Regions from separate parts of the Colwellia sp. BRX10-4 genome, predicted to be linked through region 2. Evidence: predicted binding sites of a transcription regulator. Region 2 holds the regulator's gene; each other region holds the start of a gene.
What was found. Region 2 encodes FNR, which switches genes on or off when oxygen is low (the NO sensors DNR and NnrR bind a similar motif). Its sites were predicted from a motif close to TTGATCTAGATCAA; they were not measured.

Region 1 (3,290 bases), on a different contig from region 2:
CATTGTTTATCTGCCGAAATCATCACACTCGGTTGCCTTGGGGCATCAACGAGATCTGCAAGTTGCTTGGGGGGTATTTTAAAGCCGCTATCAGCAAAAGCACTTTGGCTTAATATAAGCGTAATTAATATAAAAAGCATATGTTTCAATTAGATATTCCTTTTCTTTAGTTGAAATTCTAATTTACCATAACATAGGTAATTTCAATTTTTTGGTCTTTATATCAACATTTTATTTACAAAACACCTAAGGTCGCAATAATTACTTTATAATTAGGCCAGAAACATCCGATAGCACTTCAACTTAATCTTGCTTAGGTTACAATCTAGCAAGACATAAAAACCAATCAATTCGTCCTAAGGAAATTCATGAATCAGTTACTACGTGCCGACGATAAAGGTACATCACTTTTTATCATCAACAAAAATAACTATAACGACTGGTTAAGCGAGCAAACCCAGCAAAACCAAGCATGGTTAGCCAATACTAATTATAAAGCTGAAGGTTTAGCGTTATTACCTAATACTCAAGGGGAGTTGTCGCTAGCAGTATTTGTTGTTGAAGATGCCAGACACTTCTTTGCCTGTGGCGAATTAATTAAGCAACTTCCTCCTGGTCAGTATTTGTTACATGCGACAGATGAACAGCAACAAGCCATCTGTTTTTCATGGCTAATGGGCGCCTATAAATTCGATCGTTATGTAACAAAAAACAAAAATAATGCCCCGCTTCCCTGCTTAGCCGTTAATAATCAAACCATAGTCGACAGTGCCATTAAATATGCCGAGGCAACGACTTTAGTCCGTGACTTAGTCAATACGCCAGCAGCTGATATGATGCCAATAGATCTTGGTGACTGTGCGCAAAACTTGGCTGATAGGTATCACGGCCAAGTTCAGCAAATTATTGGTGATGAACTTGTCGAACAAAATTACCCAACCATACATGCCGTTGGTCGCGCGAGTGCGCATGCACCTCGTTTAATTGACTTAACTTGGGGTAATAGCCATCACCCAAAAGTAACGTTAGTGGGTAAAGGCGTTTGCTTTGACAGTGGTGGTCTCGACTTAAAACCCGCTGCCGGTATGCGTAATATGAAAAAAGATATGGGCGGATCTGCACATGTCCTCGGATTAGCTCAATTAATTATGTCGCATAACCTACCGATTAATTTACGAGTACTCATTCCTGCGGTAGAAAATGCCGTGTCAAGCAATGCCATAAGACCTGGTGATGTTATTACTACACGCGCAGGTATTACCGTTGAAATTCACAACACTGATGCAGAAGGTCGCTTAGTATTGTGTGATGCTCTAACAGAAGCTGACACCGAACAGCCTGATTTAATTATTGATTTTGCAACCCTCACTGGCGCAATGCGTGTTGCTTTAGGCACAGAATTACCAGGGTTTTTCTCAACAAGCGATGAAGTTGCTGCAGGTATTACCCAAGCGGGCAGCAAAATTAGCGATCCGGTCTGGCGTATGCCGCTTTATAGCCCATACGGTGATTTACTGAAAAGCTCTATTGCTGATATGACCAATTGCGCCGCAATACCCTTTGGTGGTGCAATTACCGCGGCATTATATCTACAAGAGTTTGTAAAAAAAGAGACTGATTGGGTTCACTTTGATGTGATGGCATTTAATATCAGAGCTTTACCAGGGCGCCCCCTTGGCGGCGAAGCTTTCGGTATTCGCGCCGTATTTGATTACTTACAAGCTAAGTATAAATAACCAATTAAAACCACATCACCATAAAAGTTAATAACTGCGGTGCTTTTGCGCCGCATTTATTCATAAATTTCTGTCGCTACCAAAGCTAGTTTTTATTAATACTTTCCCCATTTTTCTGTCGGTACCTCACTTAACAACACCTTGCTTTATCACGAGCTGAGTGACTCACTTAACAATCAAAAAAAAGCCATAATATTCAAAATAACACTTGATCTAAATCAACAAAGGTTTAAACTTTCAGAAATTACTGAAAGTTCAGAATACTTAATTATGATTATGACAGCTAAAATTGAATCGTTCGTTATGCACTGTGGTGAAATGGGCAGTCGCTGGGGCTTTAACCGCACCGTTGGTCAAATGTATGGTTTATTAATTATTCACAATGATTCACTCACTGCGCTACAAATATCAGAAGCCCTCAACATTTCTCGCGGTAATGTCAGTATGGGTATTAAAGAATTACAGTCTTGGCGCTTAGTTCAAGTACAACATAAACCCAAAGATCGCAAAGAATATTACTCACCGGCTGGGTCTATTTGGGAAATGGCAATACGTGTCTTTGAAGAACGTCGCAAACGTGAGGTTGACCCTACCCTGTCACTATTACGCGATAACCTTTTAGATGAACCCGCTAACCCTCAAGAACAATATGCACAGCAAAAAATGCATGAGATGCATGACCTACTTGAAACGATTACCCATTGGGCGGCAGAACTACAAAGTATGAGCCCAGAAAAGCTTAATACATTAATGAAACTTGGCGCCGGTGTCAGTAAAGTTATTGATATAAAAGATAAACTTTTAAATAAAAACTAAATTGTTACTTTGACTTTTTTGAAGCTAACACATTAATGTTGTAAAAAATTGTCACTTTAAACGTTAAACCCGTTGATACTATTCGTGTTTTCTAGGGTTTATGGAGTAAATCATGTTAGAAACCTTAATGCTTTCACGCATCCAGTTTGCCGCTAATATTAGCTTTCATATCCTGTTTCCAACAATAACCATCGCACTGAGCTGGTTTTTGTTTTATTTCAAATTACGCTTTGACCAAACCAATGATCCTATCTGGATGCGAGCCTACCGTTTTTGGGTCAAAATATTTGCCCTTACCTTCGCAATAGGCGTGGTTACCGGTATTACTATGTCGTTTCAATTTGGCACTAACTGGCCAAAATTTATGGAGACAGTCGGTAATATAGCGGGACCATTATTGGGTTATGAAGTACTCACTGCTTTCTTTTTAGAGGCTGGTTTTTTAGGCATTATGTTATTTGGTATGAATCGAGTTTCGGCTCGAGTACATACATTATCAACGTTAATTGTCGCTTTTGGTACCAGTTTATCGTCATTTTGGATCTTAGCACTTAACTCTTGGATGCAAACGCCTCAAGGTCATGAGATGCGCGATGGTGTCGCATTTCCCGTTGACTGGTTTGCTATTATTTTCAACCCGTCATTCCCTTACAAATTGTCTCATATGCTGGTTGCCTCTGGTTTAACGGCGGCATTTTTAGTTGCCGGTATAAGTGCTTATCGCTTACTCAAGGGTGA
Region 2 (3,290 bases):
TAGCGATAATACTAACCTCTATCGCTATTTATTTGTTTTTCTGGGCAGTAAAGACTGAGCAGTTTGATGATTTAGAGAAACAAGGGATGAGTATCTTGTTTGATGAAGATGAAAATATTACCACAAAAAAGACCACTGAAACCCATAGCGAAAATACAGCTAAAAATGATACGGGTAGTAAATAATAACCATGTTGAGTATTGATTATTTATCAGCATTCATCATCGGCTTGTTAGGTTCGGGACATTGTATCGGTATGTGTGGTGGCATAACAACGATGTTAACATCTGCTATATCGCCGCAACAACAAGGCTGCGATAAATTTAAGCTGGTCGGTGCATATAATGTTGGCCGAATTTTTTCTTATAGCTTAATTGGAGCAATAGTTGGATTTAGTAGTTCTATTGCCATCAAAAACATTGGCGTTCCATTAGGTTTTTTTCGGTTATTTGCAGCTGTATTTTTAATTTTATTAGGCTTGTATTTAGGCCAATGGTTAATGTGGTTATCAAAAGTTGAAAAAATAGGTAAGTTCCTTTGGCGCTATCTATCTCCGTTAAGTAAAAAGTTTATTCCCATTAATAATGCTAAACAAGCGCTAGCATTAGGAGCAATTTGGGGATGGTTACCCTGTGGTTTAGTCTACTCGACATTAACTTGGTCCTTAGCCAGTGGAAGTGCTCTTAGTGGCGCTCTAATAATGACCAGTTTTGGTTTAGGTACTTTACCAGCCTTGTTAAGTCTTTCACTTGGCTCTTTTGGTATAAAGTCGTTGTTAACTAATACGAAATTCAAGAAAATAATGGCGCTAATGATAATTACATATGGTACATACAGTTTAATGTTTGCATATCAGCAATTGTTTTAATATGATCGATAAATTAGGGATAAATCATTTAGGTTAATATGTATAAAAAGCCATGTTCTACATCTCAACATATCCATTGTCAAAACTGTAGTATCAGCGAGCTGTGTTTACCTTTCTCTTTAAATGATAAAGAACTTGATACACTAGACAGTATTATTGACCGTAAACGCCCTATCCATAAAGGCGAACAAATTTTCCAAGATGGCGATAAAATGCAAGCTTTATACGCTATTCGCTCTGGAACATTCAAAACATTTACAGTAAATGAACAAGGTGAAGAACAAATTACCGGTTTTCATTTAGCGGGTGATTTATTAGGTTTTGATGCTATTGCTGAGTCAGAGCACCCTAGTTTTGCAAAAGCCTTAGAAACATCTATGGTCTGTGAGATACCTTACAATACTTTAGATTCATTATCGAATACGATGCCTAAGCTAAAAAAACAAATTCTTCGCATGATGAGTTCCGAGATCCGCGCCGATCAAGAAATGCTAACGCTACTTAACCGCAAAAATGCTGAGCAACGCTTAGCGACTTTTATTTCAACCTTAGCTAGTCGCTATCATGCACGCGGTATGTCACTGACAGATTTTCGCCTAACGATGACGCGCAGTGACATTGGTAATTATATTGGTTTAACGGTTGAAACCATCAGTAGGTTGTTAAATCGTTTCCAAAAAAATGAATTAATCACAGTAGATGGAAAGCTCATTACAATACTTGATATGGTTAAACTTAACGAGTGTGCTTCGCTATAGTTTATCGCTTTTTTAAATAATTATAGATAAATGCTTAACATTAAAGATGTTAAGCATTTTTTTTATTGAAATATTATGATTTAAAGCAAATAATATCTATTAATTATGGTCTATTATTAATATTATTTAATAAGTAGGGAGTAAATATTATGGATAAGTATAAAAAAATATTAGCCGTTATTGATCCAACCACTGAAAATCAAAAAGCGTTGAAACGTGCGATTGAATTAGCACGACATAGTGGCGGACAGATTACTGCATTTTTAACTATTTATGATTTATCTTATGAAATGACCACCATGCTTTCTGGTGAAGAGCGAGAAGCAATGCGTCAATCGGTTATTAATGATCGTAAACTATGGTTAGACGAAAAGATTGCAGAAACTGATCACGAAGACATAACCATAGATACCTGTATTATTTGGCATAATCGTCCATTTGAAAAGATCATCAAAAAAGTACTGACTGAAAACTTCGATATTGTCATCAAAGGCACCCATCAACATGACAAGCTAAAGTCGGTGATTTTTACACCAACAGATTGGCATATCTTAAGGAAATGTCCCTGCCCAGTATTACTGGTTAAAGACCATAGTTGGCCAAGTAATGGTAATTTACTTACCGCACTCAATATTGGTAGCGATGATGATGAGCACAAAGCGCTCAATAATAAGTTAACCCAAGAATCAATAGTGTTTTCTTCACTTATTAAAGCCAATGTACACTTAGTGAATTCTTATCCGGGTACACCAGTAAATATTGCCATTGAAATTCCAGAGTTTAACGCCTCTGAATATAACGACACGATGTTTAATCATCACAAAAGTGCGATGAAAGACCATGCTAATAGCTTTAATATTCCACTCAAAAATACCCATGTTAAAGAAGGTTTACCTGAAGATGTTATTCAAAGTATTTCTAAGCACATTGATGCTGAATTAGTCGTGTTAGGCACTATAGGTCGAACAGGGATTTCAGCAGCACTTATCGGTAATACTGCAGAGCATGTCATTGACCGCCTTAACTGTGATGTTTTAGCGATAAAACCTGATGGTTACCTCTCTCCACTAGCTTAATATTGAAATATGTAAATATCCATTAAAAAGCCGAGGGTTTTCTTGGCTTTTTGCTATACTACGCGCCGTAAAATTCATACTTTTTTATTTTAAATATCTCTAGGGAACACTATGAGCGCTCAATCAGCGACACCAATAACATCTTTAACACCCAGCCAAAAAATACAGCTGAGTAAACTTGAGAAGCGCTTAAGACGACATGTTGGCCAAGCTATCGCGCAATATAATATGATAGAAGATGGCGATAAAATAATGGTGTGCGTATCAGGTGGTAAAGACAGTTACGCCCTACTGGCTATTTTAATGTTGTTAAAAGAATCAGCGCCTATTCATTTTGATATTGTTGCCGTTAATCTTGATCAAAAACAACCCGGTTTTCCTGAACATATCCTTCCCGAATACTTAGAAGCTTTAGGTGTTGAATATAAAATTGCGCAAGAAGATACCTACTCCATTGTTAAAGATAAAATACCTGAGGGGAAAACCACCTGCAGTTTATGCTCTCGTTTACGCAGAGCTATTTTGTACAAGGTCGCTGCAGAAATAGGCGCAACTAAAATTGCACTAGGCCATCATCGTGATGATATG
Region 3 (3,290 bases), on a different contig from region 2:
AAGTAAAGGGGTAACAACCTGAGCACTTTTACTCAATACCGACTCTTGAGAGTCTTGGTGACCAAATTGACCATCAGTACCTAATGAGTTAAAGAAGTTAAGCACACAAACCACTAAGACAATTGTTTTACCTGCCCCCAAAATAAAAGACCGAGTACGTTGCCAAACACGATGCACGAGATAAGAAAGCTTAGGTATTTCATAGAGCGGTAATTCCATAATATTGACAGAATTTTTGCCCATTAATACGGTGTGCTTTAATAAAAACCCTGTAAATAGTGCTGCCGCTATACCGATTAAGTACAATAAGAAAACTAAGTTTTGCCCAGAATCAGGAAAAAATGCCGCAGCAAATAAAGCATATACCGGTAAACGTGCCCCACACGACATAAACGGTGACATCATTATAGTGGTGATACGTTCACGCTCACTGTCAAGAATTCGTGCCGACATTACAGCCGGAACCGTACAACCAAAACCAACAATTAAAGGGACAAAAGCTTTACCGGGTAAACCAATTTTTTGCATAGCACTGTCAACCACAAACGCTGCACGCGCTAGGTATCCACTGCTTTCTAAAATCGATAAGCCAATAAATAAACAAGCGATGATTGGAATAAAAGTCGCGACCGTTTGAATACCTAAGCCAGCTCCTTCAATTAAGGTTAGCAACCACTGAGGTAAATCATAACTTGATAAAAATCTTTGCGGGTAATCGACAAAAATAGCGCCGGCTAAAATATCAAAAAAGTCGATAAAAGCGCTACCCACATTAATAGCAAACATAAACAATAAGTACATCATGCTAAGAAAAACGGGCACACCTAACCAAGGATGAAGGATAAAATGGTCAAGGCGGTCACTTAAACTTATTGCCGGTGCTTTTTTGGAAGCCGGTATATCCTTTTTAACATCGATCAATAACTGCTGAATAAATTCGTAACGCGCCTGCATAATACTAATAGCATCTGTATTAGTTTGCTGACAGCCACCTTGATCATTACAAGCGCCACATTCAAGATCAATTAACACTTCAGTTGAGTTTTTATCAGCGAGTTTATTGACAATATCTGCTGATAAAATTAATTTTTTTGGACGTTCACTTGCTTTAGGTAATTCAAGTAAAGCCTGTTCTACTTGTTTTAAGGTATCTTTAGCTAAGCTGTTAGCAATAATAACTTTACAACCAAGTTCTTTTGCTAAAATATTTATATCAACGGTTTGCGCTTCTTTTCGATCAGATTTATTGATAACCAATAATACCGGTAAACCGAGTTCAAGTAGCTGAGTCGTTAAATACAACTGACGCTTTAATTGCGTCGCATCGACGACATTAATTAAACAATCAATGTCGTTATTTTTGAGGAAATCTTGGGTAATAGTCAGGTCTTTACTTTGTTCAGTTCGAGTGGCGAGAGAACTAACGCCGGGTAAGTCTGAAAGTAAAACTTGCGCATTATTAAATGAGAAGGGCTGCTGTTTTGTCGCTACAGTGACGCCAGTCCAGTTTCCTGTTTGTTGTTTTGCGCCCGTTAGAGCATTAAAAAACGTGCTTTTTCCTGAATTGGCAAAGCCAACTAGAGCCAAATGTAAAGCTTGTGACATTAGACGATTTCTATACCTATTTGTTGAGCAATACTCGTTGCTAAGCAAATTTTAGTACCATGGAGATGAAAGGCAAGTGGCCCATTAAATGGTGCTTTATGGGCTAATGATATCTCAGTTTTTAACGCAAAACCCTGCTCGATTAACTTTGAAGTCAAATCGAAATTTGTTGGCAACGTGCGGATCACCGCTCGTTGGGTACGCGTCAATTGTGAAAGGGTCATAAAGAACAACTCAAATAATAATGATTATCATTTGATTCTACTTTACTATTAACTTTTCAGCAAGCGTATATAACGGCGTAATTGATCTAAATCAGCTTAAATTAATCTACTTATAAACTTGATTTAAAATTTAATAGTTTAGCAAGCCTTCAATATAATCGTATTAAAAATATAACTGGATTTATCTACACAGCTTCGGTAAAAATAGCGAAGAGTTTATTGCTAAAGCAATGGGTTTAATTGAAAACGTCATAGTTTTTTCACTTACTTGTTTGAGTATGCCAAATAGAATTAATACTATTGTGTTAGCTATAATCAATAAAAACAAAGTAAAAACAAAGTAAAAACAGTGAAGTGCGACATAATGTCGCAATAAAAAATGTCTTACTTGACCTAAGTCAAATAAGACATTTTAGTAGGGTAATCGTTATTTAACAAAAAACCTTAGTTACAGAGCTGATTAGCGTTAAAAGCAAAAAGTGCACAACTAGCTTATTTTCAAAGCAGATTAATTGAACCTACTAACGGCAGTTACTTTTCCAGCGACTGTTTTGCAGGCTGATTTACTTTAAGCAACATAATTGCTTGAAACTCAGACAATAGTTAATAACTTATTAACTTAATTATGTCGCTCTGCATTTTTATCTCCTAACGTTTTCATGATATCTCGCCAAGTTAATATGCCAACGGGAATGCTATTTTCATCAACAATAGGAATACATGATGTTTTAGTCTGATTAAAAATATCAATGGCATCAAAAACATTAGCGTTAGGCGTTAAGGTGATCAATTTGCGATTCAGTATTTGATGCGCTTTCTTGTTTAAGGTTGCTGCATCTCTTGGGAGCTCGGCGGCAGTGCCAATATTAGGACTAAGTGCTTTGAGAAGATCTCTGTCTGAAATAACCCCTGATAATTGTTTATTATCAACGACCAGTAAATGATGAAAATTAGCATATTTAAAAATATTTTTTATCGTCAATAACGTATCGTCCAAAGAGACGCTAACAAATGCTTTGGTCATGATGCTGGCTATTTTCATTATGCTACCTTTTATCCACCTTATTCTTAACTATACAATACATTGACAAACAACAAAGAGAATTTACTTTATTTGGGGATAATAGATGACAATTAACTTAACAATGGCACAATGAACTAAGACTCAAAATAAGGAATATAAATGAAAGGTTTAACTACCTTAATTTTATTGTGTATTAGCACAATAAGTTATGCCACCGAACAAGCAGAAGAAATATTCAAACAACTTGCTCCGTCACTTTATCAAATAAGACTTATAGACATCGCCAGCGGTGAAAAGTCATCAATTGGATCTGGTTTTCAAATTAGTGCCGACGGTTTAATTGCGACCAATTATCACGTTATTTCTGGTTATGCGCGTCATCCCAATAAGTACACGATTGAAATTTTTGATCACCAAGGTAAAAAAGCGCCACTTAC

Region 1: H4J67_RS17905 (GbsR/MarR family transcriptional regulator) is a predicted target of FNR. The motif match lies at 1,945-1,958, and genes of this name have one in related genera.
Region 3: H4J67_RS09810 (FeoA family protein) is a predicted target of FNR. The motif match lies at 1,911-1,924, and genes of this name have one in related genera.

The regions. Positions count from the first base shown of each region.
Region 1 covers NZ_JACGVZ010000032.1:15,525-18,814, forward strand. Annotated here, with positions in the region: gene H4J67_RS17895 (S9 family peptidase) at 1-140, opposite strand, end outside; gene H4J67_RS17900 (M17 family metallopeptidase) at 369-1,736, shown strand; gene H4J67_RS17905 (GbsR/MarR family transcriptional regulator) at 2,007-2,552, shown strand; gene H4J67_RS17910 (cytochrome ubiquinol oxidase subunit I) at 2,665-3,290, shown strand, end outside.
Region 2 covers NZ_JACGVZ010000022.1:30,023-33,312, forward strand. Annotated here, with positions in the region: gene ccoS (cbb3-type cytochrome oxidase assembly protein CcoS) at 1-185, shown strand, start outside; gene H4J67_RS15465 (sulfite exporter TauE/SafE family protein) at 191-868, shown strand; gene fnr (fumarate/nitrate reduction transcriptional regulator Fnr) at 907-1,626, shown strand; gene uspE (universal stress protein UspE) at 1,776-2,702, shown strand; gene ttcA (tRNA 2-thiocytidine(32) synthetase TtcA) at 2,814-3,290, shown strand, end outside.
Region 3 covers NZ_JACGVZ010000010.1:26,364-29,653, reverse strand. Annotated here, with positions in the region: gene feoB (ferrous iron transport protein B) at 1-1,605, opposite strand, end outside; gene H4J67_RS09810 (FeoA family protein) at 1,605-1,829, opposite strand; gene H4J67_RS09805 (CBS domain-containing protein) at 2,449-2,871, opposite strand; gene H4J67_RS09800 (serine protease) at 3,013-3,290, shown strand, end outside.